4 regions of the Trichocoleus sp. FACHB-6 genome follow, and region 2 is predicted to be linked to each of the others. Evidence: predicted binding sites of a transcription regulator. Region 2 holds the regulator's gene; each other region holds the start of a gene.
The links. The regulator NtcA, encoded in region 2, controls nitrogen genes in cyanobacteria. The targets are predictions, from matches to a motif close to TTTGTANNNNNNNNTACAAA.
Positions count from the first base shown of each region.

Region 1: the regulator NtcA is predicted to act here: its motif matches at 1,180-1,199, upstream of H6F66_RS10940 (ferredoxin--nitrite reductase).
Region 3: the regulator NtcA is predicted to act here: its motif matches at 6,008-6,027, upstream of rpoD (RNA polymerase sigma factor RpoD).
Region 4: the regulator NtcA is predicted to act here: its motif matches at 5,148-5,167, upstream of glnA (type I glutamate--ammonia ligase).

Region 1 is NZ_JACJOY010000057.1:54,605-62,178, reverse strand. Features, by position in the region: gene H6F66_RS10945 (nitrate reductase) at 1-1,002, shown strand, start outside; gene H6F66_RS10940 (ferredoxin--nitrite reductase) at 1,407-2,975, shown strand; gene H6F66_RS10935 (nitrate reductase) at 3,061-5,283, shown strand; gene H6F66_RS10930 (NarK family nitrate/nitrite MFS transporter) at 6,067-7,574, shown strand, end outside.
Region 2 is NZ_JACJOY010000023.1:32,460-40,033, reverse strand. Features, by position in the region: gene crcB (fluoride efflux transporter CrcB) at 1-447, opposite strand, end outside; gene H6F66_RS28740 (hypothetical protein) at 628-750, opposite strand; fluoride riboswitch at 879-962, opposite strand; gene H6F66_RS04340 (hypothetical protein) at 1,145-1,378, shown strand; gene H6F66_RS04335 (hypothetical protein) at 1,593-2,006, shown strand; gene H6F66_RS04330 (WG repeat-containing protein) at 2,202-3,311, shown strand; gene hisB (imidazoleglycerol-phosphate dehydratase HisB) at 3,401-4,042, opposite strand; gene fabI (enoyl-ACP reductase FabI) at 4,152-4,928, opposite strand; gene ntcA (global nitrogen regulator NtcA) at 5,268-5,939, shown strand; gene H6F66_RS04310 (DUF3084 domain-containing protein) at 6,048-7,574, shown strand, end outside.
Region 3 is NZ_JACJOY010000027.1:55,339-62,912, reverse strand. Features, by position in the region: gene H6F66_RS05875 (ATP-binding protein) at 1-113, opposite strand, end outside; gene H6F66_RS05870 (hypothetical protein) at 434-712, shown strand; gene H6F66_RS05865 (glycoside hydrolase family 15 protein) at 870-4,100, opposite strand; gene H6F66_RS05860 (chlorophyll a/b-binding protein) at 4,264-4,419, shown strand; gene rpoD (RNA polymerase sigma factor RpoD) at 4,592-5,800, opposite strand; gene H6F66_RS05850 (polysaccharide deacetylase family protein) at 6,436-7,140, opposite strand; gene H6F66_RS05845 (hypothetical protein) at 7,206-7,574, shown strand, end outside.
Region 4 is NZ_JACJOY010000021.1:1,586-9,159, reverse strand. Features, by position in the region: gene H6F66_RS03640 (site-2 protease family protein) at 1-191, shown strand, start outside; gene H6F66_RS03635 (hypothetical protein) at 445-645, opposite strand; gene H6F66_RS03630 (biotin/lipoate A/B protein ligase family protein) at 650-1,405, opposite strand; gene H6F66_RS03625 (YbjN domain-containing protein) at 1,508-2,008, opposite strand; gene H6F66_RS03620 (methyltransferase domain-containing protein) at 2,233-3,294, opposite strand; gene glnA (type I glutamate--ammonia ligase) at 3,547-4,968, opposite strand; gene H6F66_RS27520 (hypothetical protein) at 5,299-5,622, shown strand; gene apcB (allophycocyanin subunit beta) at 5,783-6,292, shown strand; gene H6F66_RS03600 (hypothetical protein) at 6,448-6,786, opposite strand; gene H6F66_RS03595 (hypothetical protein) at 6,900-7,115, shown strand; gene H6F66_RS03590 (HNH endonuclease) at 7,197-7,574, shown strand, end outside.

The DNA.
Region 1 (7,574 bases), on a different contig from region 2:
ACTGGCGATGTCGGAATGCTCTGGATTGCGGCAACTAACCCTGCTGTGAGTTTACCCGATTTAGAACGTTCTAAGGCAGCGTTAATGCGATCGCCTTTTACGGTATACCAAGACGCATATTACCCCACCGAAACTGCCGAATTTGCTCACGTCTTGCTTCCTGCGGCGCAGTGGAGCGAAAAAACTGGGACAATGACTAACTCTGAGCGAGTTGTCACTTTATGTAAGGCGTTTCGTACTCCTCCCGGTGAAGCGAAAGCCGATTGGAAAATCTTTGTGGAAGTAGCACGGCGGCTGGGCTTTGGCGACAAATTTCCTTACTCTACCTCAGCTGAAGTTTATGACGAATATGCTCAGGTAACACGCGATCGCGTCTGCGATATGAGTGGCATCAGTCACGCACGACTAGCAGCACAAGGCCCGCTACAATGGCCCCTCCCAAAGGAAAAGGAATCTAGACTCCCGGCTGTGAAGCGATTGTATACAGATGGGCGCTTTCCTTCGCCTGATGGACGGGCGCGTTTTGGGGCATACCATTCACGCGGTTTGGCAGAACCACCAGATCCAGACTATCCCTATGTCCTCACTACAGGCAGACTTTACGGCCATTGGCACACCCAAACCCGCACGGGACGGATTGATAAAATCAAGCAGATGCACCCGAATCCATTTATTGAGATTCATCCCCGCGATGCTGCCAATTTAGATGTTCAGGAGAATGATTTGGTGGAAGTGCAAAGTCGTCGCGGCACATCTCGTTTTCCAGCTAAAGTAACAAAAGCAATTTCCCCCGGAACTGTCTTTGTCCCAATGCACTGGGGCGCACTTTGGGCAGACAAAGCAGAAGCTAATGCCCTAACTCATCACATATCCTGTCCCGACTCGCTGCAACCAGAATTAAAGGCTTGTGCAGTGCAACTTGTACCTGTTGTTGCCGAAAAATCTGAGGGAGGTTATTTGCGTTGTGACACTAAATCTCCGGCTTTTTCTTCACGAGTTTAGCTTGGTATAAATTTGTGAAAAATTAGTCCTTTTTGGTGGAAAAGCGAACCGCCGAGCCGCTGAGGGCGCTGAGGAAAAGAAGCACACCTCTAAAGAGAGTTTTAGCAATCTTCCAAAAGAAAGAGTTAAAAAATTATAAATATTTCAAAAGGTGGGGTTCTGGGTAAATAGGCATCTTCTGTAACAAAGTCTACCGATTCCTGGCATAAGAGGGCATAAGGTTAGATAAAAATCTGACTAGATTGTCCGATAAATAGCTGTTGAGGCGAGTCGTGCGCTCGCTAGAGACATAATATGCAACGAGGCTAAAACTTATGACGGAAGCAACCGAAGTACCAGGAAAGGTAGGTAAAGCTCAGGTGGAAGCGAACGGCTCCCCAGCAACCGTCGAATCATCTGAAAATTTGACAAATGCAGGCGAAGCAACACCAACCCAAAACAAATTTGAAAGGATTAAATCCGAAAAAGATGGTCTGGTATTAAAGCAAGAACTAGACTATTTAGCAGAGATTGGCTGGGAAGCGATGGAAGAAGCCGATAGAGACTATCGGTTGCGGGTTTTGGGTTTGTTTTACCGCACAGTGACACCAGGCAAATTTATGCTGCGGATGCGGCTGGCGAATGGGATTTTAAGTGCTTACCAAATGCGGGTTTTGGCTGAAATTGTGCAGCATTACGGAGATGAGGGAAACGCCGATATCACCACACGGCAAAATATTCAACTGCGACAGATACGCCTTGAAGATGTACCAGATATCTACCGAAAATTAGAACAAGCTGGATTAACATCGGTTCAGTCTGGCGTGGACAATGTTCGCAATATTACGGGTTCACCTTTAGCAGGAATCGATCCAGATGAATTGATCGATACGCGGGGATTGTGTCGCATGGTGCAGGACATGATCACTAATATGGGGAAAGGGAATCCAGAGTTTACGAATTTGCCAAGAAAATTTAATATTGCGATCGCAGGTTGTCGTGACAATTCAGTTCACGCCGAACTTAACGATATCGGTTTCATCCCAGCCTACAAAAACGACACCATCGGCTTTAATGTCATCGTCGGCGGGATGTTCTCACCCAAACGTTACGAAGCTTCAGTTCCTATGAATGCTTGGGTTCCACCACAAGACGTGGTGGCTTTGAGCCGAGCCATTTTAGAAGTTTACCGCGACCACGGGCTGCGGGCGAATCGGCAAAAGTCGCGGCTGATGTATCTGATTGATAAATGGGGAATTGAGAAGTTTAGAGAAGAGATAGAAAAACGCTTTGGTGAAGTTGGTGGCACTCTACCTCTGCAATCGGCTGCTGAAAAAGATGAATTCCTGTGGGAAAAGAAAGATTACATCGGAGTTTATAAACAGAAGCAACCTGGATTAAACTTTGTGGGTTTACATATTCCCGTCGGTCGGATGTATGCCCAAGATATGTTTGACTTAGCCAGAATTGCCGAGGTGTATGGTAGTGGGGAAATTCGCTTTACAGTTGAGCAAAATTTAATTATTCCCAATATCCCCGATACTCGTATGGAAGCGTTTTTAAAAGAACCAATTTTAGAACGTTTTTCAGTTAATCCAGAGAACTTGATGCGCGGGTTAGTTTCCTGCACGGGGAGTCAATTCTGCGGCTTTGCACTAATAGAAACCAAGAACCGCGCTTTGGCTTTTGTAAAAGCATTGGAAGCCGAATTAACTTTACCTCAACCAATACGAATTCACTGGACGGGATGCCCCAATTCCTGCGGTCAACCGCAAGTGGCAGATATTGGGTTGATGGGAACAAAAGGACGCAAGAATGGCAAAGTCGTCGAAGCCGTCGATATCTGGATGGGCGGGAAAGTAGGTTATGAAGCTGAACTTGGTAGCCGGGTGATGAAATCGATTCCCTGTGACGATCTTAAGCCAGTGCTGCGAGATTTGTTGGTTGAACACTTTGGGGCAAAACCGAAGCAGTCATTAGTTCTTAGTCATTAGTTTGTTGCTAATGGGTAATAGGTAATTCTTAATTGCCCTTAGCCATTAGCCAATGACTAATTACCAATAACAAATAACTAAGAATATGAGTGATTTAATCAAAACGCTCTGCCCTTACTGTGGTGTTGGGTGTGGTTTAGAAGTTTCGCCGCCAGCCCAAGCTAATCGGGAAACGAATCGAGATAGTAAAGGCAATCCTGTCTGGAAAGTTCGAGGCGATCGCGCTCATCCTTCGAGCCAGGGTATGGTATGTGTCAAAGGAGCCACAGTTACAGAGTCTATCAGTAAAGATCGACTGATGTATCCAATGATGCGCGATTCCCTGGATGAACCTTTCCGTCGCGCTTCTTGGGACGAAGCCTTAAATGCGATCGCAAGTCGCATTAAAACTGTGCGTGACACCTCTGGTGCAGATGCAATCTGCCTCTATGGTTCCGGTCAATTCCTCACGGAAGACTATTATCTTGCCCAAAAACTTTTTAAAGGTATTTTGGGGACTAATAACTTTGATACCAACTCGCGTCTGTGTATGTCTTCCGCCACAGCCGGGTATTATTACAGCTTGGGTTCAGATGGACCCCCCTGTTGCTACGAAGACCTGGAATTAACAGATTGTGCCTTTATCATCGGTTCCAATGCGGCAGAATGTCACCCGATTATCTTCAACCGACTGCGGAAACACCACAAGCAAAACAAGAATGTCAAAATGATTGTGGTCGATCCGCGCCGTACCACTACAGCTGAAGCCGCAGATTTGCATCTGGCAATTCGACCAGGTACAGACATTGATCTACTCAATGGTATTGGTTATCTGTTGCTGCGCTGGAACCGCCTCAACATTGAATTTATAGACGAATGCACCACAGGTTTTCCATCCTACACTGAGGTAATTCAGCACTATCCGCCGGAAGTTGTCTCTGAACGATGCGGAATTTCCATCCATGACTTGATAACAGCTGCAAAAGCTTGGGCTGAATCGAAGCGTGTGCTGTCTATGTGGACAATGGGTTTAAACCAGTCTTCAGAAGGTACCGCCAAAGTGTGCAGTCTGATCAATTTGCACCTCATGACTGGTCAAATTGGCTTTCCCGGAAGCGGCCCTTTTTCGCTGACAGGTCAGCCGAACGCGATGGGAGGAAGGGAAGTTGGCGGTTTGGCGCATCTTTTACCTGGGTATCGTTTGGTAAAAAATGAGCAGCACCGAACTGAAGTTGAGCAGTTTTGGGGATTACAACCTGGGCAAATTTCGCCAGTTCCCGGCCGCAGCGCTTGGGAAATTATTACTGGACTAGAGATAGGAGAAGTAGAATTTTTGTGGATTGCGGCGACTAACCCAGCGGTGAGTATGCCGGATTTGGAACGGACAAAAGCCGCCCTTAAGACTTCGCCTTTTACTGTCTATCAAGACGCTTACTATCCCACAGAAACTGCCGAATTTGCTCACGTTTTGTTACCAGCAGCGCAGTGGGGCGAAAAAACTGGCACGATGACCAATTCTGAGCGAGTAGTAACGCTTTGTCCAGCTTTCCGTCCGCCAGTAGGACAGGCGAGAGCAGATTGGGAAATCTTTGCAGAAGTCGGTCGTCGCTTGGGATTTGCTGAACAGTTTGCTTTTACTTCTTCAGCGGAAGTTTATGCGGAATTTGTGCAGTTGACACGCGATCGCGTCTGCGAACAAACTGGCATCAGTCATGCACGATTAGCAGCACAAGGCCCTATACAATGGCCCGAACCGGACAAAAAAGAACTGCAATCTTTACCCAAGGCGGTGAAAAGGCTGTATACAAATTTCCGTTTTTCCACCCCTGATGGAAGGGCGCGTTTTGTTGCCCATCATTCACGGGGTTTAGCAGAACCACCAGATCCAGACTATCCCTTTGTCCTCACTACTGGCAGACTTTACGGACATTGGCACACTCAAACCCGTACTGGACGCATTGAGAAAATTTGCCAGATGCACCCGAATCCCTTTATTGAGATTCATCCGCGCGATGCTACAAAGCTGGGTATTCAGGAGAACGATTTGCTGGAAGTCCGAAGTCGTCGCGGTACATCCAGATTTCCAGCCAAAGTCACAAAGACAATTTCCCCTGGAACTGTCTTTGTCCCCATACACTGGGGCTTTCTTTGGGCAGACAAGGCAGAAGCCAACGCCCTTACCCATCCAGTCTCTTGTCCTCAATCCCTGCAACCAGAGTTAAAAGCCTGTGCGGTGCAACTTGTACCCGTTCCAACCCAGATGGATTCATCTGAGTATCTGCCGTCAAACGCTTACTCTGAAACTTTTTCTCCACCAATTTCGGTTTGAGGAAAAGTTTTTTACCTCCTCAGCCCCTCCGCAACGGGGGGAAGGATGGCATCAAAATAAAAACGCTAGGGCAGGTGGAAGATATGAGTTAACAAAAACATCAAAATAGTTGCAACTTTTCTATTATCTCAAGATTAATTGTAAGTTAAGCCCTTGGAACGGATGCTGTTGGTATCCTATAACCCTTATTAGTTTGTGGGGAATGGTTGGGTGATCAGGAAACCCAAGGAATTCATGAGTGCTGTTGGGTTTCACGTTGTTCAACATTCCCTAGCTATGGTTGGGATTTTTAGCTTTCAGTGAACTGTATTGGATTATAAATTAGCAAATGTTTAGGGACGCGATCGCTTCGGACGCGCCAACTTGTTGTGATAACACAAATTGGGCTTTTTGGGGCTGTATAGCACAATGCATTAGGCACTTTTTGCATCCTATGGTTGCGTAAATTGCAATAGTGGATTAACTAATAATTATAAAAATAGATTCACTTATCAAAATAAAAGAGATTTAAAAATAATTTGAACTTTGGTAACAAAGTATACGAAAGTCCTACACAAACCTAACTAATCTAACAGGAAAGCCTTGTCCAGAACAAAATGAAATCAATTACCTGCATTTCAACTCAAATCCCTAAAAAAAAATTGATATTGAACAATTAAAGAAAGCCTAAGTATTCAAAATTAGTTTTCGGGTAAACAAAAGTTTTGTTTTGACTAAGTTTATACCCAATCTAGTTGTGAGAGGAAGACCGTTGTACTTTGTTTTAAAAGAGGAGATTTTTAAATGTCTGGAGTATGGTCATTTAGCGGTCGATACCGCATCTTACACTTAACCTGGTTTGCTTTCTTTCTGACATTTGTGGTTTGGTTTAACTTTGCCCCATTTGCCACAGCAGTGAAAGACGATTTGGGTTTAACGGAACCACAACTTAGAACTTTGGCTATTTGTAATGTCGCTCTCACAGTTCCAGCCAGAATTATTGTGGGGATGATATTAGATCGCTTTGGCCCTAGGATTACCTATTCATGTCTGCTAGTTTATGCTGCCATACCTTGTTTAGCGTTTGCCTTGGCACAGAACTTTGAACAATTAGTTTATAGCCGCTTGGCATTGAGTATTGTCGGGTGTGGCTTTGTGATTGGTATCCGAATGGTGGCGGAGTGGTTTCCTGCCAAAGAAATTGGCTTAGCGGAAGGTATTTATGGCGGCTGGGGTAACTTTGGGTCGGCGGGTGCTGCGTTCACTTTACCGACTATTGCCGCCGCCGTCGCCTTTTTAAGTGCGGGTCAAGTTAACTGGCGGTTTGCGATCGCACTCACCGGAATTGTTTCCGCTATCTACGGGGTAATTTATTACTTCAACGTCCAAAATACGCCCCCCGGCAAAGTTTACGAGCGCCCAGAAAGCAGCGCGGGGATGGAAGTCACAACTCAGAAAGATTTCTGGTTTATGATGCTGATGAACATTCCCTTAGTTGGGGTTTTGGGCTTAATTGCTTGGCGTTTAAATCGAGTTAACTTCATCAACACTACGCAGCTGTATACCGCTTGGGTTTTGCTGGTCTGCTTATATGCGTTCCAGGCTTACAATTGCTGGAAAGCCAATAAGAAATTGATGAATGGTACAAAACGATATCCTGCTGAAGAACGCTACAAATTTTCTCAAGTAGCTAATTTAGAATTGGCTTACCTCGCTTGTTTTGGTTCTGAGCTTGCAGTTGTTTCCATGCTGCCTACATTTTTTCAAAGAAGCTTTGGCTTAACTGCGGCGATCGCTGGGGCAGTTGCTGGAACTTACGCATTTATGAACTTAGTAGCTCGTCCGGGAGGTGGCTTGATTTCTGACAAAATCGGCAGCCGGAAATGGACGCTGGCGGCGACACTGGCAGGAACTGGAACTGGGTATTTAGTATTTAGCAGTTTGGGTGGTAATATACCGCTTTTGGTTGTAGTAATTATGACCATGACTGCTTCCTTCTTTGTAATGGCAGCAGAAGGGGCAACTTACGCGATTGTCCCGCTGATTAAGCGGCGAGTGACGGGACAAATTGCTGGTAACGTCGGTGCTTACGGCAATGTCGGGGCGGTGATTTTCCTCACTGTATATAGCTTGTTACCTCAAGGTGCTGCGGGCGATCGCATCTTTTTCCAGATGCTAGGCTTAGTTGGCTTAATTGCAGCTAGTTTTTGTGCATTCTTCCTCAAAGAACCGGAAGGCTCTCATGAAGGTGAAGAAGCAGAAGTTTTATCTCCAAAAACTGAAGTTTTTTCCCACGAACAGGAACGACATTA
Region 2 (7,574 bases):
GATTATGCCCAGGATAGCACTACCTGCCCAGTAAAAAGCAGCAACTGAAAGATTGCCAAGGGCGAAGTTGTTACTGTGGGCATTCCGTAGCAGCAATAAAGTGTCTAACTCATAAGTTGAGAAGGTAGTGTACGAACCTAAAAATCCCACTGCTACCAATAAGCGGACTTCTGGCGGAATGCTGGGTATCTCTAGAGCCACAGTGAAGAAGAAACCCATTGCCAAACAGCCCGTGAGGTTGATAAACATAGTGGCATAGGGAAAACCTCCTCCCATAGTCCCAGCCAACCAAAGACTCAAGTAATAACGGCTCAAAGCACCTGCGATCGCTCCCAAACTAACTGCAATTGGATTGCGAATAGTTGGCTGTTGCAGTACCTCTAGCACCAAGTTAGGTGCTACAGTCAAAAGTTGCAGACTTTGATTAATTAAATTTTCCCAACCCATCTATAAATTGCCTATTTTTAAGAGAATTTAGAAGTGTTTTAATGGTTGATTTTGGTGGTATTACCCTAAAATCAACCAATATAATACCTGTTCCCAAGGCTGATCCCCTCGTTTTCCATAACAATTTCTGTAACCTCATACTCTGGTGCGACTCGAACAATTTCTTCTAAAACTAAGCCACTAGCGGTAATAAATTGATAATAAAATTAAACGAGCGGCAGAGTAGCCAATGATGACTACTAAAACTACTTTCAACAGCACTGCACCTAAGCGACGGGCAATTTGACCGACAAAAAAGCCCATCCAGAAAATCCAAATTGCACTTTCTAAGGCTACGCAACTCCTAAACCAATTTGTTGTAGATATTGGTTGGGTAGGAGTCAGGAGTTCCTAATGTTTAGCTACATAGCCCTACTTTCCCGCAGCAAACCAGGAAAGTAGGAGTCATCAGCTTTCTAGTCAAAAGACTCAATGACCAGAAGGCAGTTTTGGCGAACCCCATCGCCTTAGAAAAAAAATGTTAAGTCTAAAGATAGCATCCTTTCCGTTCAGCTTGGTTAACCCGTACCTTTGTTGTCGCCTTTTCGTAACAAAGCCTCTGCGATTACACCGCTAGACTGAAGCCAAACATACTACAACAATGTTATTGCTTAGATAGAGATTGATCTGAGCAACTGCCTTCAAAGGAGGCAAGCGGATGAATCAAATCCAGACCGTTGCCTTATTGACTCTCTTAAGCACCCTCTTAATTACGGTCAGCTACTGGCTAATTGGTGGCTGGACTGGTGCATTGATGGGGGTTGGTTTAGTTGGTGTGACCACTCTGGGAGGTTGGTATTACTCAGTCCAAATTCCCTTAGGAGCTTATAATGCCCAACCGATTACTGCTAGTCAAGCGCCTAGTCTATACAGAATGGTAAGCGCCGTTTAAACCCCTCTTAATTGTCAATGCCTTTTCTGGCGAGTTCTTGGGTAATTTGCATTCCACCCACCCTTCGACAGATGCAAGAATTCAAGTGTTGCTTAAGCTGGAGCAAGAAATGTCCTTTGTTAGGTGTTAGATGCTAAAGGGAGGATAAAGAATGAAGCACGATATTCGTTCTTATTCTCAACCAAAAATTAAAAGTATCAAAGGAGAAATATCCATGAATACCGAAACACCAAACACTACAGAAACCGCCATCGTATCAATTAGTCAAGATACGGAAGACCTCGTAAATGAAAATATGCCCCATGAGTCCGATGAGGTCAAGAATGAAACAAAGGCACTAATTGAGGCGATTAAAAAACGGGCGCAGGTAGAAACAAAAAATGCTACGGAGTTCACCCGCGATACTTATCTAACTGCGGTGCGTCAAGCACGGGAAAAGATTGAACACGATAAGCTGTTTGATCCCGACAGAATTGCTTACTCGTTTAAACTCATCCAGATGGATGCAGAAAAGAACTGGGAATCTATTGTTAAGGAAGTGTCAACGTTGGGCGATCGCTTAGCCGGAGCCGCCAAAGCAGCTTGGGATGTGCTGACTGCTCCTCGCACACCTTCTGACAAATTATAAAAAATCTGGGCGCATTACGTGCGCCCTTTTTTTTATGGTGAAAAACCAGTTTTCTAGAGAGAAAACTGGTTTTTGATGTGCGGGTTTTTCTTACCGACTATATTCTTTTGAGCTAAAATTTACAACTAACGTGCGATCTCATCTACTGAGTATGTGAAAATTGAGGTGAATGATTCGGCATACCTTTAAAGCCCGATGGTCGTTATCACTTTTGCTTTTCGCTACCAGCCAATTCGCAATTATAAAAACAAATTGCTTCAGCCTACTCTCCTCTTTCTGTTGGGATTAGCGGTAACTCAAATTTCTGGCTGTGAATCTATTTTAGGTTATCGTATCGGTCAAAACAAGTCTGGAGCAACTATAGAACGGATAACTAATTCGCCAATAGCCATCCCGCTAAAATTTAATTCAGCTAATGAATTTTCGCAAGGGCTGGCAGCGGTCAAAATAAACGGGAAATGGGCATATATTGATAAAAGTGGCAACTTCGTAATTCAACCGCAATTTTCCCTATCAGAGTCATTTTCGCAAGGGCTGGCAGCAGCAAGAATGGGCAGAAAATGGGGATATATTGATAAAAGTGGTAACTTCACAATCCAGCCGAAATTTGATTTAGCAGAGTCGTTTTCCCAAGGACTGGCAGCAGTAAAGATAGGCGGCAAGTATGGCTATATCGACAAGACAGGGAAAATCGTTATTCCACTGCAATTTGATGAAGCTAAGCCGTTTTCCCAAGGACTGGCGGCGGTAGAAATGGGCAGTAAGTACGGCTATATCAACAAGAGTGGCAAGTTCGTAATCCCCCTGAAATTTGATTCGGCTGAATCTTTTTCCGAAGAAATAGCACTTTTTAAAATTGGCGCAAAGTGGGGCTATATTGATCCGCAAGGGAAGGTCGTAATTCCACCAGAATTTGATGAAGCTAAACCTTTTTCCGAAGGGTTAGCGGCGATATCAATTGACAACAAATGGGGCTATATCGATAAGACGGGAGACTTCGTGATTGCGCCCCAATTTCATTGGGCTGGTAGCATTTACACAGGACTAGCGGGGATAGCGATCGCAGATCAGATTGGTTATATCGACAAGGCGGGAAACATTGTGATTGCACCGCAATTTAATAACACTTATGACTTTTCTGAAGGGCTGGTATCTGTAAAAAGGGGCAGCAAGTGGGGCTATGTTGATAAAACTGGAAAGTTTGTAATCCAGCCGCAATTTGATAGCGCTTTGCCTTTTTCTGAAGGGTTGGCGAAAGTAAAAATTGGCAACAAGTATGGCTATATTGCCAATCCCCTCAAGTAATACCCAGTAGATGCAGGAGAAAGTTCACTCTTGCGAAGCGCGATCGCAACCTAAGCTAATTCTCCCGAACTGAACTATCCCCTGAAAACCTACAAAACCCCTTTGGAACTGGGAATCGTACCAGCACGACGGTGATCGATTTCCATAGCCATACGAAGACTACGCGCAAACGCCTTAAAGGTCGCTTCGATAATGTGGTGCGAATTAATCCCATCCAACTGTCGGATGTGCAGCGTCATCTGGCTATGATTCACCACCGCTACAAAAAATTCTCGCACCAGCTGAGTGTCATAAGTCCCGACTCGCTGGGTGGGAATTTGTAAGCCATAGCTGAGGTGAGGACGACCAGAAAAGTCTAACGCCACCTGCACCAAAGCCTCATCTAAGGGGGCGAGGAAATTACCAAAGCGAACAATTCCCTTGCGATCGCTTAGTGCTTTCCCGAACGCCATTCCCAACGTAATCCCCACATCTTCGTTGGTGTGGTGGTCATCAATTTCTAAATCCCCTTTCGCGGCTACATCCAAATCAATCAGCCCGTGAGAGGCAATTTGATGCAGCATATGATCCAAAAAGGGAATGCCCGTATTGGCGTTGCAAGTCCCATTCCCGTCTAAGTTTACTGTCACCAAGACATCAGTTTCGCCCGTCTTACGTGCAACCGTAGCCGTGCGAGGTGATAAAAATTGTTCAAGGTGCGGAGTGGTGGAAACGCGATCGCTTGTCTGCATAGCAGATGCTCACTAACAAGAAACAAGTAAGTTTATTATTCTATGCTATCGAGCTAGGGAATGGGGTAAGTTAGATTCTTTCCCCAGTCCCCAATCCCCAGCCCCTACATCACATTCCCATAATCTCGTACCCAGCATCTACATACAGCACCTGACCCGTAATCCCACTTGCCAAGTCGCTGCACAAGAAACTAGCAGCATTTCCTACTTCTGTCTGAGTCACAGTTCGCCGCAGTGGTGCTACTTCCTCAACATGATGGATCATATCCAGAATGCCACCCACCGCCGATGATGCTAGAGTGCGGATCGGCCCAGCTGAGATTGCATTCACGCGAATATTAGCAGGCCCCATCTCCGAGGCTAGATAACGCACGCTCATTTCCAAGCCAGACTTAGCAATGCCCATGACATTGTAATTGGGGATCACCTTAACGCCGCCCAAATAAGTAAGCGTGACAATACTGCCGCCTTCTGTCATCAGTGGTTTCGCCGCCCCAGCCAGTTGAACTAACGAGTAGGTGCTAATTTCCAAAGCTTGGGTGAAGCCAGCGCGAGTGGTGTTGCTAAAATCACCTGATAAATCGTCCTTGTTGGCAAAAGCAAGACAATGGATTAAAATATCTAGCCTGCCCCACTTATCGCGGATGGCATCAAATGTAGAACGAATTTGGTCATCATTCTGAACATCGCAAGGTAAAAACAAACTGGGGTTGAGAGGTTCTACCAATTCGGCGACTTTCTTCTCAAAGCGTCCTCGGTCGTCTGGTAGATAAGTAACTCCCAAATTTGCACCAGCTTTGTGTAACTGCTGGGCAATACCCCAAGCGATTGAGCGGTTGTTGGCAATGCCAGTAACTAGGGCATTTTTTCCTGATAAATCTAGCATGATGTCAATTTTGAAGGCAATATTAGAGAATATCCGATTTAGGGCGGTAATTAAGATAGCTTGCGTCCGGATCGAAGCTTACTCAACATGACTCAAACTGCATCCCAGCTTATCAAACAGGTATTGTCAAGATATAGACATTTTCCTTAACAGTCTGATTTGCGCCGTGGGGTTGAGGCACTTGGAAAAACTTGGAGGATAAAAGAACTTTAAAATTATGTATCAAGCAGCACAAAAAACTGCCTAAGAGTCAGTTTATCAGTGTCTAAAGTCAGAAATTTCTCACAGTCGGTTGTAATTCCCAGAAGAGTTTCTAGGGCAGCAATAAGGATAAAGGAAGTGGTAGTGACGCAAGATAGACCGTTAGCAGCTGTGTTCCGTCAAATCGGAGGTGGGGCGTTTCCGCCAGTGGTGGAAACCTTTGATCGGGGCAAAACTATCTTTTTCCCCGGAGACCCGGCTGAACGGGTATATTTTTTGCTCAAAGGAGCTGTGAAGCTGTCTCGCGTGTACGAAGCTGGGGAAGAAATTACAGTGGCGCTGCTGCGAGAAAACAGCGTCTTTGGCGTACTGTCGTTGATTACCGGGAATCGGTCAGACAGATTTTATCACGCAGTAGCATTTACGCCTGTGGAGTTGCTTTCAGCACCAATTGAACAGGTGGAGCAAGCGCTCAAGGATAATCCAGAATTGTCGATGTTGATGCTGCGGGGGCTTTCATCGCGGATCTTGCAAACAGAGATGATGATTGAGACTTTGGCGCACCGGGATATGGGATCGCGATTGGTGAGTTTTTTGTTGATTCTCTGTCGAGATTTTGGCGTTCCAGGCCCCAATGGAATTACAGTTGATCTGAAGCTTTCTCACCAAGCGATCGCAGAAGCAATTGGTTCCACAAGAGTTACAGTCACCCGGTTACTGGGAGATTTACGCTCCGAGAAAATGATTTCTATCAATAAGAAAAAAATTACCGTTCATAACCCGGTAGCTTTGAGCCAGCAGTTCACCTAAAACATCTTTTGCACTGTCAGCTTTTGTTAATCAATAGTTGAAGTACCAGCGTCTATCATAAAAAAGCCTTTATGCTTAAGCTTGAGAGGTGATAGCTGAAGCTGGAAAATGGCCACCAGTGCGCTGGTCTTAATTTTATCGATTTTGGTATTGGGTGGTGCGATCGCCACCTTGGGCGATCGCATTGGCACTCGCGTGGGAAAAGCGCGGCTGAGTCTGTTCAATCTGCGTCCCAAGAAAACTGCGGTCTTAGTTACAATTCTTACAGGTTTGATGATTTCCGCCTCAACCCTGACGATCCTATTTGCCACCAGCAAGCCGTTACGCACAGGCGTGTTTCAAGTTGATGAAATTCAGCGAAAACTCAGAACCGCTCGTCGGGAGCTTGACGAAACTGTAGCCCAGAAACAACAAACTGAAAGCGAACTCTCCAAAGTTGCAGCCCAGAAACAACAAACTGAAAACGAACTCTCACTAGCCCGCACCGAGCAGCAAGCCGCCCAGAAGCGTCTGGATGCCATTAATAAGTCTCTGGCGGCAGCACTAGGCAGACAAGCCCAGACAGAGGCACAACTGAGTAAGACAGAGCGCGAACTTAAAAGCGTTGCGGCTAGCTTTGAGAAAACCCAGCAACAGCTGGAAAATGTTTCTGGACAAGCGGTAAATCTACGTTCGGAAATTCAACAACTCCAAGGGGAACGTCAGGAACTAATCAAGCAGCGCGATCGCGTAAAGGCTCAAATTACCCAACTCAAGGGCCAAGTTACTCAACGCGATCGCGAAATTGCCAAGCTTGACCAAGCCATCACAGAACGCGATCGGGAAATTGCCATTCGTGACCAAGCCTTGGCGGAACTTGATCAAAAAATTTCCAACCTGAGAAACAGCATTGACCAACGCGATCGAGAAATCGCCAAGCGAGACACAGCCCTCGCCCAACTTGATGAGGAAATTTCCGCACGAGATCAAGTAATTGCCCAGCGCGAAACTCGCCTCAAGGAAATAGAAAAACAACAAGCTGCCCTAGAGCAGGAAGTAGCAGACCTGGAACAGTATTACCAATCCTATCAAGCCTTGCGTCAAGGTAACGTCGCGCTCCAGCGCGGTCAAGTTCTGGCTTTTGGTGTCTTCCGCATTGTCGATCCCGCCGCCGCCCGTCAGGTTATAGATCAGCTTTTACGAGAAGCAAATCGCACAGCAATGAAAGCTACGCGACCTGGTAACAACAATAACAACAAGATGGTGAATGAGCGCGTAGTGCAAATTACCCAAGCCCAGGTAGACCAACTGCTTAACCAAATTAAAGATGGTCGCCCCTACCTGGTGCGAATTTTCTCGGCTGGCAACTACGTCCAAGGCGAAAAAGACGTACAAGTCTTTGCAGACGCGACAGTGAATAAAATTGTGTTCAGTGGTGGTGATATCATCGCCGCAACATCTGCCGACCCTTCAACTATGAACGACCAACAAATCCGGCAGCAGATCGATCTGCTCTTGGGAGCATCTCAGTTCCGAGCCAATCGAGCTGGAATTTTGAACGATACAATTCAGGTAGGCGACGGTCGAATTACCAGCCTGATTCGCTTTATTGAGAAGCTAAAAAAGTTCAAGCAGCCTATCGATCTCAAGGCGGTA
Region 3 (7,574 bases), on a different contig from region 2:
TCAATCAAGGTGCTGCGGACATACATATAGACACCAGTGGCAAATAGTAGCAGCAACACAGCTGTTACAGTTGTATACCAAAAAGCCAACCGTCTACGAGTGGCTTGAAACATAAGCACCTCAGCCAATTCTCACAGTGTCTACAGTTTAGTGGCTATCACCCTTGATAAAACGGCATTACAGCAGAGGTTTGCCGTGACGTTCAACTAACTGGTCAGCTACTACAACATTTCAAAAACTATTTTCGCTTAAATACACTTAACAGCTAAAAAAATCAGGGTAAAACAAATGGAAACTCTCGCCTATCTTCATCTTGCCTTATCGTTTGAAGAGTGCGTAAATTTTGAAGTTGACGAATTTATTGAAGTTTCCCTAATTCCAAGCCAACTAGAGTGTAGAGATAGTTATAATATTTCCCTTTTGTCCAATTCAGATGAATGGCTCAATTATTCGCCAGTTTGTTTTTAAAAACAAACTGATATCCTTTATTCAAGGTTTCCCAAACTTACAATTTCCACTCATGCAATCAACTAACAACCAGTTTACAGAGGAAGTGCTTACCGATTTAAACGCCCTGATAGATGAAATAGAAAATAACCCTTCCTTATCTTCATGGGCGATTCGCTTAACCCTCAAATCAATTCGAGACAAAGCTAAGAAAATGAAACTTGAAACTATGCCGAAAGATGCCAAACTTGCTATTAGTTGTTAGCCATTAGCTATTCCGGGTTATTTGAATTTGATTTGTGATTGTAGAGACGTTTTTATGACGTATCTACCTTTTTTATGAACCGCGCAGGCTTCGCTAACGCGGTTCATTCCTGTAAAAAATCTAAACCACTCCACAAGTTACTAATGATAAATGACTCTTAAGCAGCACTAACCTGTCCAAATTGAGTCAAGAATCTAAACGCCTTCACAATAAAAGTGGCGCATTCCTGGGGAGAAGTTCCATAAAATGCACGCCAAGCGGCGGCTTTGTACTCATCGTAACGGTCGGAGTGTTCCGGAAACTTTTCTAGCCAAGCTAATCGGACAGCATGACCAATTAGCACATCTAGCACAATATATTCGGCAATTTGTAAACCGGGGTTAGCGATCGCGATCGCATCCAACTCCATCAACGCCTCAATATTAACTTTACGGTATTCCGGCACCTGTATCTTATTTAGCAAATGTTCCACCCGCAGAGCAAAATTCTTCTCTCCTGGTGTCATTTCTGACAAAATCATCTGGCTATCCAAACGGTTGCGGCGTTCTAACTTATCGCCAATCACCAAACCCTTACAGTGTTTCAGTAATCGCCAAACGCTGGGATAAAAATCTTTCGGAACCCGATTTAACGCCCCATCTAACTGTCGCTGTCGCAACCAACCACCAGCAGCGGGTGCTTCTACTTCATCTTGTTCCACTACTGACACCACCCAGTCAATATCTTTCTCCTGCTGTTTAACGTGCAAAGATTCTTGGCTTAACAATACTTGATTCATCCCTTCGTATCCAGCCAAAACTTGACGCAGACGCATCCTAACTTCAAACGGACTTAATTGCATCAAATTTTCGTAAGCTTCATCTTGAGATGTTTGCAACTCGTGAGCTAATTCGCTAGTTAAAAGTAGAATTAGATATCCGACTCGCAGCGTCAACAAACCGTCAAATAATTGGGGTTCCGACTTGATCAGTTGACCGAGATAGATTAGGATTTCTTGAGTAAGGACGCGATCGCGTATATCTTCCCTACAAAACTCCCGAATCTTATCCATAATCTCTGTATACGACATCGGGCGCGTCATCAACGATGCCTCACTATACGCCTTCCCCACCGTAATTTGCTTACCCCGCACCAGAATATCAGTCACCGCATCCGACAAACTGATATCCACCTTATCCAGCAACCCAGCCGCATGACGCACCACCGTCCAATAAGGTGAAGGCCCAGAAATACCAGCCTTAGCGTAAACTTCATCCAGCAAATCCGCCACCGTCACCCGCACGCCTGGGCCTCCGAACCCCGTGTCAAAATCCAACCCCCGCAACCGCACCAAGGTATGCAACCACTCAACTTGCTCGTAGATATTATTTGTCTCCCGCAGACGGTCGAGTAATAATCCTAAATTCGTTTCACACTCCAGCATAAATTCTTGAGTATGGTTCAACGGACCATTTTTCTCAGGAAGGCTAGCTAGGTAGTAGCATTGCAAAGCTGCATCTTGAACTGGAGACTGACTAAACTCAAAATCGTGCAGAAAATCGATTCTTTGAGTTCCCGCCGTCAGCATCAGCTGATTCAGCCGCCCCAATTTTACCCGGACACCATTGCAAAGACCGTCTTTCAGCTCCTGCATCAATTCCAGCAACGCCTCAGAGCCAGTTTCCAGCATCGCATGAGTTAGCAACAGCGTCATCGTCGGACGACCCAACTCAGACCAATTCCGCTGAATATACGCCAGTTCGCTTTGAATTTCAGCCACCAGAAAATGATAATCCAGCGTCAGATAAAATTGCTGTTGATCCAAAAACGACGGTAAAAAGACAATCGTCTCACCTCGGACGCGAAAAACCCGCGATGTCGTTAAACTCCGCAACCGCCTTACAGGTCTGCCAGTAAGTCCTAGTTTATCGTTCCGACCAATTTGAGTAAAAACCCCTGACAAGTCGGTTGCTTGACGTACCTGAATCGGTTCCACCTGCGTTGGTGTTTGGGTTGCAATGCCCTGAACTTGCAATTTTGCCTGTAAATCCTCATCTTCAGCTAAGAGGGCAATTTGCACCAATGGGTCTTGATTGCGATTCATTGTTAAATGCCGTCCCAGTGGGTCAATATCTCCCACCGCCACCAAACCTTCACTCAACATTTGCCCTAATAAATACAAGCTTTGCGCCCATACCAAGGGAATATTTTCGTTAGGTAAACGTGTCTGACTGTGAGGATTTAACCTTTCCGCCTCTATTTTCTCTCTCGGCACATAATACAGTTCAGGTAGCAACCCCAAACCTTCCTGTTCAATTAACAGAGACTCTAAACACTCTTGGTAGTCTTTAACTTGTTCTGTGTCTCTGTGAAACAAGCCATCCAGCACCAAATAAGTGAAAAATAAAGGCCATTCGCACTCAATATGCTCAAACTGTTGCAATTCCCAAGGTTCATAGTGCAAGCGGCTGGTATCTTCCAAAACGGTTTGGTGTCCATCTCGCAAAAAGCGTTTGCAGCCATAGCGTCCTTCCAGCTTGTCAATAATTTTCTGGCGGGTGCGTTCCACCAGTTCCATATTTTCCACCGCAAAGGCTGGGAAACTAATTACACTCAACAATGCTGCATCAACTTCTTTTGAGCTAGATTCTCTTGGCAGCAAGGATTTCAGCGTCATCCGGGCGCGAGCGATTTCATCAGGTAAGACGTGGATAACCGAAGCCTGAGAACCGCGTACCCCGAATAAATCCAACCCGCTAATTGCTTCTAAGGCGGCTTTTGCCATTCCCACCGAACTTGCGTTCAGTTCTGGATTCCCCCGATTAATTTTATTTCCTCGTTCCCAAATTCCATAATCGGGTGTTCGGTATGCGCGACCAATGTAATACACCAGATTTTGCACGAAGTTAACTTCATCTATGCAGTAGATGATGTGTAACCCGGATGCTGTCATCTGCGCCAGCATCAGCAAAAACAGGGAGGTAGCATCTAATTGCAAGTGTCCCCAAGCGTCATCGCCGACGACAACATCGCCAGAACTGGTGTTGTATTTGGCGTGCAGGCAGTCTAGCAGGGATTGGCTTTGTTTAAAACTTTCTACCTTGTGGCTTTGGCGCATCATGCAGAACAACAGCCCCCGCATCAGCTTGACCACGCTTTGTTCTAGTTCGTAGGTGCGTCCCCCATCTTCATCAACTTTGCGGTAAGCCAGCGCCAATCCCCAAACCGCGAGAATGCTATAAACGTTGTCTCGCACCCAAGCGTCGGTATAGTCGCCGTGGGCGTTAATGGCGGTACTGGCGGGTAATAGCCCGGTTATCGGATTTTGACGGTTGAGAATGACTGCTGCAATCTGCTGATAATAATTATCTAAGCGATCGCTTAGCAGTTTGGCGGCGGTTAGCGACATATCATTTTGCAAGAGTGTGACGGAAGCAGGCCCAAGTGCCTTATATTTTCGCACCAAAGTCAATTTTCATCCGCAAGCGGAGCAGATTGTTGCGCGATCGCCGATCTTTAGTTACATTAATTTACATAATGTAACCAAATTTTATTCCAGTCAGTATAAAACTATGCAAACTCAAGATCGCAACGATGTAACGAAGGTTGGCTTTACCCCTCAAGCTGAAAACTGGAACGGTCGTCTGGCGATGATTGGATTCCTCGCTGCTGTAATTATTGAACTCACCAGTGGTCAAGGTGTACTTCACTTCTGGGGCTTAATGTAATTTTTCAGTCTTCTTAACCTCGGTCAATCTCAATTCGCTGGGTGTTTCTTCGGAAATATCCAGCTTTTTTATAAAATATGGTGTTTTTGAATATCTGTAGAGTTATTGTTAGGAAAAAAAAGCTAAGAAAATAGGGTGGGCAATGCCCACCCTATTTGCTCAAAGCTATTGTTTAGCGAATGTATTCTTTGAGGATGCTGTTGCGGTTGGGGTGGCGCAACTTGCGGAGGGCTTTCGCTTCGATTTGACGGATTCGTTCGCGGGTGACGTTGAAGATTTGACCGATTTCTTCGAGGGTCTTCATGCGTCCATCATCTAAGCCGTAGCGCAGACGTAAAACGTCGCGTTCGCGGGGGCTGAGAGTATCGAGGACGCTTTCTAAGTCTTCCCTGAGCAAATTTTTGGAAACTTGATCTTCTGGGGTTTCACCATCAGCTTCGATGAAGTCTCCCAGTCGAGAATCTTCTTCTTTGCCGATTGGCGTTTCTAAGGATATCGGCAATTGGGCAGATTTGGCGATGAAACGCAGTTTCTCAATGGTCATCTCCATTCTCGTAGCAATTTCTTCTTCAGTGGGTTTGCGGCCCATTTCCTGAGAAAGGAGTTTGGTGGTTTTCTTGATGCGAGAAATGGTTTCGTAGAGGTGAACAGGTAGGCGGATGGTGCGAGATTGGTCAGCGATCGCTCTGGTTATTGCCTGACGAATCCACCATGTAGCGTAAGTTGAAAACTTGTAGCCTTTCTCGTGGTCGAATTTCTCAGCGGCGCGAATCAATCCCAGACTGCCTTCCTGAATCAAGTCTTGGAAAGATAACCCGCGATTCATATATTTCTTGGCAATCGAAACCACCAAACGCAGGTTTGACTGCACCATTTTGTCCTTAGCGCGGCGACCTACATAGAGGCGATGTCGAAACGCTGGTAGGCGCTTTTTAACCTCTTTAGACCACTCTTCTTGTTCTGGTTCTCTTCCTAACTGAGTAGTAAGTTGTTCCCAGACTCGCTCAGATTTCAGTACCCCTTCAGCCCACTCTATATCTTGGGGTTCCCGCTCTAGATTTTCGATCAATTGCTGGCGTAAACGTTCCAATTCCAGCAAATCTGCAATTTTCCGAGCAAGTTCAATTTCTTCGTCGGCGCGTAGCAGGCGAATCCGACCAATTTCTTGTAAATATAGGCGAATCGAATCCTCTGTATAGTGCTTCTTTTTAGTTTGCACCCGACGACGGGATCTGGCTACCTTACCAGGCTTACCGTCTTCTTCATCCGGTGCCACGTCTACAAATTCTTCATCTCGATCCGCTTCTTCGTCAATTAATAGCTCTAACATTTCGCTGTCAGGCTGAATGATGATTTCGAGTACGTCGTTGGCCTGGGTCATGCCTAATTCCTCATGCTCCTTCAGTTAAAGACCAGAAGATGGTGTGGTTAATCTACAAACAAGTTAGTCAGTGGTATAGTTTGCCAGCATTCAAAGGTTGCTCACTGACTAGGTGAGAGAAAGAGAGAATACATTCCTCGCAACGCCAGGGCGAACTTAAAAGCGTTGGGGTAGGTGTTAATGCTGGATATGTTCAAGACCTTTCCGATTGTAGCCTCTCTTACAAAAATTGCACGTTTTTTGATTATTTAATCCTGCAAATATGAAATTAATGTCTGGCGAGCTTTTCCAAATGGATAATGCAATTGGAATTGATGCACCCATCATGCAGCCCATCTCCTTGAACTAATTTTTACAGGATTTGCTCTTACTTACTCGCTTTCTTGAGAAAACAAGCCAGTTTTTCGCTGCCTTTCTATCAATTGGCCGCTTTTCCAGCGTCAAAGGATTGGCGACAATAGCACTAAGCAGTAATGAACGTGCAAGCCAAAACTACGAGAAATTGTCCTTTTATCTTACGTTAAGCTCAAATATAACTCCATACTATTAAGCTTTATAGGTCAGCGGTTGAGACAAATGGCTGAATTCTATTCAGTCATTCTAATCAACTGGGACTAAATGTGACATCTAAAACATCAATATATATTGCAAAATCCGCATTGACCACTCAATTTGGCTTGTTGCCACAAAAAATCAATGGTGACAAACTGGTATCCTTGCTGCAATAGTTGGGGAATTAGCTGGCTAGTGGTTTGGGCTACGTCTTGTCCACCGTAGTAGCCATCGTGCAGAACAATCACTGAACCATTGCGAACTTGCCGCAGCACCCGCTCTACGACCAGGGAAATTCCTGGACGCACCCAGTCTTCCGGGACGACGCTCCACATGACAGGTCGATAGTTCCACTGGTGCAATAAATCTAAGGTTTGGGGTGTAAACAAACCGTTGGGGGGCCGGATATCTCGGATGTAGCGTGAATCTAGTTGACAAGCTTTTTGGATTGCCTGTTGGGTGTGTTCTATACTTTGCTGGAGTTCCGTTGGGCTGAGTTTAGGAAAGGCGCGATGATCGTATCCGTGTAATCCAATCCAGTGGCCCCGGTCGTAGACTTCTTTAGCAACTGTTGGGTAACGGTTGACACAGGCACCGAGCCAGAAAAAACTAGCAGTGATGCTGTAGCGGTCTAGCACTTGTAACAGCTCTCTGGTGTACTGAGGATGGGGGCCATCATCAAAGGTGAGAGCGATCGCTTTTGAATTTGCAGCACCCGACCACAGACAGTTAGGAAAGGCAGGCTGAAGAATTCGGTACACAATAGGAAATAGCGGAGCCAGCTGCATTTAGTCTTTTAAATTGGTGTCAGCATACAGTGAGTCTTAAAGGTCAATTTTTACAACAAAAGCAAATTTTTGCCACCGTCACACGATTTTTTCTTTTGGTTGCTCTTGCTGGGTGCAGCACTGTAACTACCAGCCAGTATGAAGCAACAGCGCGGACTACTTTTACTTGGAAAGTTCACTACTTTACTAATCCCAGCCGCAATCTAGAGCGAATAGAAACTTTTGGCTCTACTTCTTTGCTCAACCGCAATGGCGAGAAACCAGAAGGAGCGGTTATTGGCCCTCATGAGCGGGAACTTTGGTGGGCGGCTCTCCCGCCACAACCGACGCTGGATGAAATTGAACAGCGACAACAACCAGGCGAACAGACAAGTACACCTGGTCTGTTGCGAGATGTGGACTACCAGATCACCTATCGCTCTGGCAACCAGACG
Region 4 (7,574 bases), on a different contig from region 2:
GAATTACCGTACTTTCACCCGCAGGCGCGGTTGCTGGCGTTATTGACAGAGGTGATATTGTGCGTGCGGTAGCCGCCAAACTAAATCTGGCAATTTCCGATGCAGACATCAAGCGCGTCAAAGCAGAAGCTAGCTATCCGGCGAGTTTACAATTGAATGCGATCGCTAAAGCAGCAACCCTCCAAGACTAACACCATTAACTTCAAGTTACGGCTGAATAACTATCTTTCCTGACTTGTCGATATAACTCAGCTTCCGCTCAAACGTCACTAACACGAAGCAATAACTACCTTACTAGTTTTGTCCATGTAGCCAATCTTTTTTTGTTAATATCTCAGAAAAGTTGAATAATAAGAAGCTAACATACTAACTCTAAACATTAGCTTTAGATGATTTTTTGCTGCTGTATAATCATTAACGAATTATACAAATTTTTGCCAATAATTAATGTATCGCCGCTTTTTGTAAATCCTCAATTACTCCTTCATAATCCCCTATGCCAGCCTTTTCCATTCCCTGTTTATAGAAGTATTCAGCACTCATGTGATTAATAGGTGTTTGTAGTGGTTCATAGATAATTAAAGGTAGTCCAGCCAACACAGTAGCTGTTCCCACAATTACAATTGTGCGGCGTAGGAGATTCATAACTTTACTTTTTTTCTATAACATCTGTACTGGAGTGCGCTAAAATTTCTTGCCACTCTGCATCAGATAAAGGCTGCATCACCATCTCAACACCGAAACAATTACCCGCTGCTACAGTTAGGGCATCCACAACAGTTTGAATCAGCGTATTTCCCTGCTGAGAAAAGGGTAACTTTATCGGTGTCATAACTTCGCCAAACACCTGCTTAAACAACTCAGCATCCGGAGACAAACGCATCGAACCGTGTTGTAAAATAGCATTGCCTCGCCGCAGTTGAGCGCTACCAATCAACTTATAACCATCAACAGTAACTAAATCAGCACCAGTGGCGGTGCCAAAACAATTCGGATTGTGAATGTAGCCACGCCCAGCTGTACCGTAGTGTAAGTCTAAGCCAAGCGATCGCCATCCTTGAATCAAAAACTCACAAATTGCCTCATACGCCTTCAGGCGACTCCCAGCCAACCCTGAAGTAACAACCATATAGGTGAGATCGCCTTGGTGCAACACAGCGCGTCCGCCAGTCGGACGACGCACCAAATCCAACACACCACCTGCATTTAGCTGCTGCCAAGATGCAGGCCATCGAAGTTGGTGATACCCCAGCGAGATTGCCGCTGGAGACCAAGTATAAAAGCGCAAAGCTGGCGGATGCCGTCCCAGCTGGTGTTGCTCCAATAACCATCGGTCGATAGCCATCTGGACGCAACCTGACGCTTGCAGCAAGGGAATCAAACGCCAATAGTTGTCATTAGTCATTAGTCAGTTGTCCATTGAAGTATTCGTAGTAGCTAATTGCCATCTTGTTTTTGAGATTACCAATTAGCTACTAGCTTTTGACTAATGACCACTGACTAATGACTAACTACCATATTCAGCCTGTAAAGGTTCGTCGTTGTTATCTGCAATAGTCGCCACAATGGTAATAGCGCGGGAAATTTCTCCCGGAGAAAGCTCTGCCACAGTGCGAGACGAAAGCACAACAACTTGGTTGTCTACAATACCGAAATGCGATTCAAACGTTTCAGACCAGTTCATTTCCAGTAGTTTCCGCATTAACTGCGCTTCGTTTTTGGCAGGTAGCTTCAGTACATTAGACCAAACTGTAAACGTATCATCATCGGTGATGCCAGTGAGTTGCACAAACACTTCGGCAGTACCGTACTTAAACTTCCAGAGGTATTTATTTTCCTCGCCTTGACTCACCATCGCGGTGTCGTCCTGATCCAAGCTGGAGATGACAGTTTGAATCACATCTACATAATTCACTGCCGTTGCATCCTCGATCTGCTCGTTGGTAATCAGATCCTCTGTTGAAAGTCCTTGAGTGGAAATTTCGGTAGCAGGCTGTTTGGTGGTCATAAAACCTTCTGCTTATGAGTTTTGCGGTTTGCTTAGACCAACTCTATCGTCTAGAGGGACGCTTTGAGGACACCCCAATAGATTAGTTTTTTTTAAGTTTCTGAAATTTGAATGGGCGAGCCTCATACCTCCCCTCCCCATAACTCGTTCCCAGGATGAGCCTGGGAACGCTAGAGAAGGAAGCGATCGCGTCCCCAGGAGACAACCATAGTGCGAGACTATCGTTATACCAGTGGCTTTCTCGCGATCAAATACTTGCTCATAAAGTGAACCTCAGTGGTAATGTCCGTGAACCCAGCCTTATCTAACCTTTCCACCAAATCATCAGTGATGTAGTGCTTGTAATACGGCTCGTGGAACATTTCGTGAAAATTTTCCATCAGTGGCTTCAATTCTGGAGAATCGCTCATCTGAATCGAGTCGCAAATAATAAACACTCCTCCCGGTTGCGTCACCCGGAAGGATTCCTCAATCACCCGCTGACGCGCCGCCGCTGGCAACTCGTGGAACAAGAAAACAGACGTTGTCGCATGGAAATAGTTATCCACATAAGGTAACTCTTCCCCATTCGCCTGTAACAGTTGCGGCAATTCCCCTTGATTTTCCGTCAACAGTTGATTTGCCTTACGCAAGTAAGCAGGCGACAAATCTACACCAAAGAGGGATGCCTTCGGCAGAGCATCGCGAATTAACTTCAAAGTGCGACCCGTTCCGCAAGCCACATCAAGGATGCGAATTTGTTGTGGTGGAGTTGAATCAAAAGCTTTTAGTGCTTGCTTCAACGGAGCGAGAATGCGCCGCCGCATCGGATCTGCTGTGCCACCAAACAAAATTTCCACCTGCAAATCATACAGATTTGCTGACCAATCGCTCAAGTAGCCATCAGTTTGATGATGGAAGTTTTGCAGATAGTAGCTAGGATAACCATCCATCGCAATGTCTGGCGAAAACTCTTGATAACGCTTCTGATTTGCGCGCTGCCAAATTTGCAGCGTATCCAGGCAAAGCACGGGATAGTAGCGGAAAAAATCTGACCAAGGATTATCAAACAGCACACTCTGGGGATATACGCCCCGTTCGGCATCCTGCCAGTCTGCTTCGATAATCTGATTCATCCGTTGTTGAAGTTTGGGTATAACTTCTGGCGGAACAGGTTTACTTTTTATCTCAACACGAGGAGAGATTAGGTTCAGCAGCTGTGTAGTTAAGGCTTTATGAGCTAGACCAAAGTAACTTTTTCCCTGCTGAAAAGTTTGATAGGTCAGCTTGGCGAGATTGTCAGGAATGGGAATTAATTGGTCAATTTTGGAGGTGGACTGCATAGCGATTGAAGATTTGCGCTTTCTAACTTGGGATGAGTATAAAACGATGAGAAGGTTTATTTAGTTTTGTAAAGATACATTTTTTATCGTAGCTCAGTTTTTTCAGTTTCGATCTGTCCTTGGTGAGACAGCAAAAAAAAGCGCCACCCGTCAGAGTGGCGCTTTAGATTTGGTTTTCTCGTTCCCGGTCGGAGACTGGAAACGAGAACGAGAAAATTAGCAATCGTAGTAGAGGGCGAACTCGTAAGGATGAGGACGCAACCGCATTGGGTTAACTTCGTTATCCAGCTTGTAAGAAATCCAGGTATTGATGAAGTCTTCTGTGAACACACCCGGTTCAGTTAAGAAAGCGTGATCGTGTTCTAGTGCTTCGAGTGCTGCATCCAGAGAACCTGGGGTGGAAGGAATTTTGCTCAACTCTTCGGGGCTGAGGTCGTAGATATCAACATCCAGGGAAGGGCCGGGGTCAATTTGGTTCTTGATACCATCTAGACCAGCACAGAGCATCGCAGCAAAAGCCAAATAGGGATTGCTGGTGGCATCCGGACAACGGAACTCTAAGCGCTTCGCCTTGGGATTGGTGCCAGATAGAGGAATCCGGATGGAGGCGGAACGGTTGCCTTGCGAGTAAGCTAAGTTTACGGGTGCTTCAAAGCCGGGGACTAGGCGCTTGTAAGAATTGGTTGTGGGGTTAGTCAACGCCAACAGTGCGGGTGCGTGCTTGAGCAAGCCACCAATGTAATGCAGCGCCATTTGACTCAAACCAGCGTACTTATCGCCTGCAAACAGCGGTTGCCCATCTTTCCAGATAGACTGGTGGGTGTGCATCCCGGAACCGTTATCGTTAAATACTGGCTTCGGCATGAAGGTGACGGTTTTGCCATATTTCCTGGCAACGTTCTTGATCACATACTTATACGTCATCAAAGAGTCAGCTGCCTTGATCAAAGTTTCAAAGCGGAAACCGAGTTCGCACTGACCGCCCGAAGCAACCTCATGGTGATGCTTTTCAATTGGCACGCCGCACTTTGCCATCGTCAGCAGCATTTCCGTCCGCATATCTTGGGAGGTATCGGTCGGGGCAACGGGGAAGTAACCTTCTTTGTAGCGAGGCTTGTAACCGAGGTTGCCACCTTCTTCTTTTTTACCAGAATTCCAACGCCCTTCGATGGAATCTACGTGGTAATAGCCTTCATGCTGGTTTTGGTCAAAGCGAACATCATCAAAAATGAAAAATTCAGCTTCTGGGCCGATGAAGACGGTATCGCCAATTCCGGTAGAAATTAAGTAATCTACTGCTTTCTGGGCAATCGTCCGGGGGTCGCGGCTGTATGGTTCGCCTGTCCGGGGTTCGACAATGCTACAGACTACGCTCAAAGTTGGCTCTGCCATGAACGGGTCGATCCAGGCAGTTGTTGGATCAAGCACCATCGCCATGTCTGATTCGTTGATGGCTTTCCAACCTCGAATACTTGAGCCATCGAAAGGTACGCCTTCGGTGAAGCTGCTTTCATCGATTTGGTTTTGATACACCGACAAATGCTGCCAGATACCCGGCATATCGATGAACTTTAGGTCAATGATCTGGATGTTTTTTTCTTTAACGTAATTTAGGAACTCTTGCGGGTTCTGGAACATTTGGCGGACTCCTTAATTTCTATGCTGGCTCAAATCTGGAAAGCCAAAAAAAACGGTCTAACGATCATCAGGGGTGGTGGATCGCCAAGTCAAGGGGAAAACTTGGATCGAGGGCAAGCAATTTTCCGACAGAAGGCAATGCTTGTACTGAAACATCCTAAAGATAGGTTTCCGGATAATTTGTATCGTAGTATACAAAATTACGAGTGCTGATTTGCCACTAATCTGAAAAAAGTTAAAAATTGTAGCAAAATTTACAAATATCTCTTATGTGCATCATAATTATAATTAATCAGTATCAAAAGCTACTTTTTAGGCGGGGGAAGCGTGGTGTTTAAATTAAATAAGGATTTTGACCAGCAAGAAGCACTACAGTATCAATCAGGAACGCGGGTAGAGCTAAAGCAGCGTCCTGGGGTTGTAGATATTATTGCTGAATATGACCCGATGATGGTGCCGCCAATCTGGTTGGTTAATGATCCTCAACCACGCTATCCAGAAGAGTTGACATTGGTGCCAGCAGCAGGTATGAATGTCAGCTGGTTGAAAGCAGTGGGGAGTCGGAAAGTGCGATCGCAAGCTTCCCAGTCTCCAAACAGCAGCACAAGGTCGCTGGCATATCGCAGTTGCTCTCTTCCAAAAGTTGCCCACTAAGAAAGCACCGCACGCATCAACACTGTGGGATGCTTAATAGATGAGAATATGCTCAGGGAAGTGTTGAGTGTTGTAAACTACAACGTTGGTAGTGGGTAGGCAACAGCACCCTGAGTGATAGAAAATCATCTATAGAGCTTGTTGTTGGGAGAGTAATATCATGCGGGACGCAATCACAAACCTGATTAAGAATTACGATGTTTCGGGTCGTTACCTGGATCGTAATGCCGTCGATTCGCTGAAGTCTTATTTTCAGACAGGTACGGCACGAGTCCAAGCGGCTGCGGCAATCAATGCCAATTCAGCATCGATTGTCAAGCAAGCTGGTTCCCAGCTATTTGAAGAATTGCCGGAGTTGATTCGACCGGGTGGAAATGCTTATACGACTCGCCGTTATGCGGCTTGTCTGCGGGATATGGACTATTATCTGCGCTATGCCAGCTATGCGTTGGTCGCGGGTGATACGAATGTGCTGGATGAGCGAGTGCTACAAGGTCTGCGGGAAACCTACAATTCCTTGGGTGTGCCTATTGGCCCGACTGTGCGCGGTATCCAGATAATGAAGGATATTGTGAAGCAGCAGGTAGCAGCGGCTGGGGTGGAAAATACTGGATTTGTAGATCAGCCGTTTGACCATATGACTCGCGATTTGAGCGAACAGGATGTTTAAGCTAGAAGATTGAAGCTTAGAAGATGGAGGATTGGAGGTTATAACCTGTAACCTTCTAACCTTCCACTTGCTTTTTGGAGCGATCGCACTTTTTCCTTTGTATTGGGGAAAGGCGCGATCGCTTTTTTATGTAGCTTTTTGAACCAAATAAAAGCCTATCTCGATCCTAAACTCTCGACACTTAACGGCACCAAATCCCCATGTGTTGTGTATCCTAACAGCATTGGCTCATGCTGTCGGATAAACTTGCCTGTCAGTACACAGCGTTCTTCCTGCTGCGCTGTGGCGGGAACGCTGGCTCGAATATCAGACCGGGAAAATTTGGGTTTATACTCATCGGATTTTTGCTGCACGTAGTTCCAGAGGATATCTCGAATCAACGCTTGATATCCTTGATGTCCTGCGAGTTCTTTGAGTTCTTCCTTGAGTTCCCTTTCTAGGCGTATGCTGGTGACTTCCATTTCTGTTGTCGAGGTGCGTGGTAAGGTACGCATGATTTTTTCTCCTAAAGATGTGGACATAGTAATACAAGTGTAGTATATTGAAAGTCACATTCAAATTAAAACCTTCAAAAAGCTTTCCTGTGAGACACATACCTACCCGCTCCATGTCAACCTGCCATCCGAACGCCCAAACAAGTTGGGAATCGGCGGCTATTGTCGTGGAGTTTCGATTTATGGGCGATTATGGCTTACAGGGAGATTCCTGCGGGATTGATGAAAAAAATTTGGATGGCAAAAATGGTGGTAGTCTGCGGTTTGCAGAACCACAGATAAATAAACAAAGCGGGAGGTACAGGCAAAAAGTGACTGTACCAATATAGGACGAGAAGACCCAAGAGCAGTTTTCCAGCCCCCGCTTCTAAGAAAAAGAGGCGGGGGTTAATTGTATGAGGAGCCAAGTCGTGACAAGCGCAACTGAGGTGTTAAATAGGTCGGTAGTGGTATTTTCCCAGAATTACTTACCGATGAGCCGGGTGAATATTAAACGAGCGATCGCATTGATGATCAGCGGTAAAGCCGAACCGCTAAATTTTAGCGATGCAGCCGGTTGGCAAGTGCGATCGCCCAGCATAGTTATCGATGTGCCAGAACAAATCCGCTTAACGGTGACTGGCGCAGAGAGAGTCTGGCGGGTTCCCCCGGTAAATCGTAGAGAATTGCTGCGGCGAGATCATCACACCTGTCAATACTGCGGTAACACGAAACAGTTGACGATAGATCACGTCATTCCCTTATCAAAAGGCGGAAAACACACTTGGGATAACGTAGTTATAGCCTGC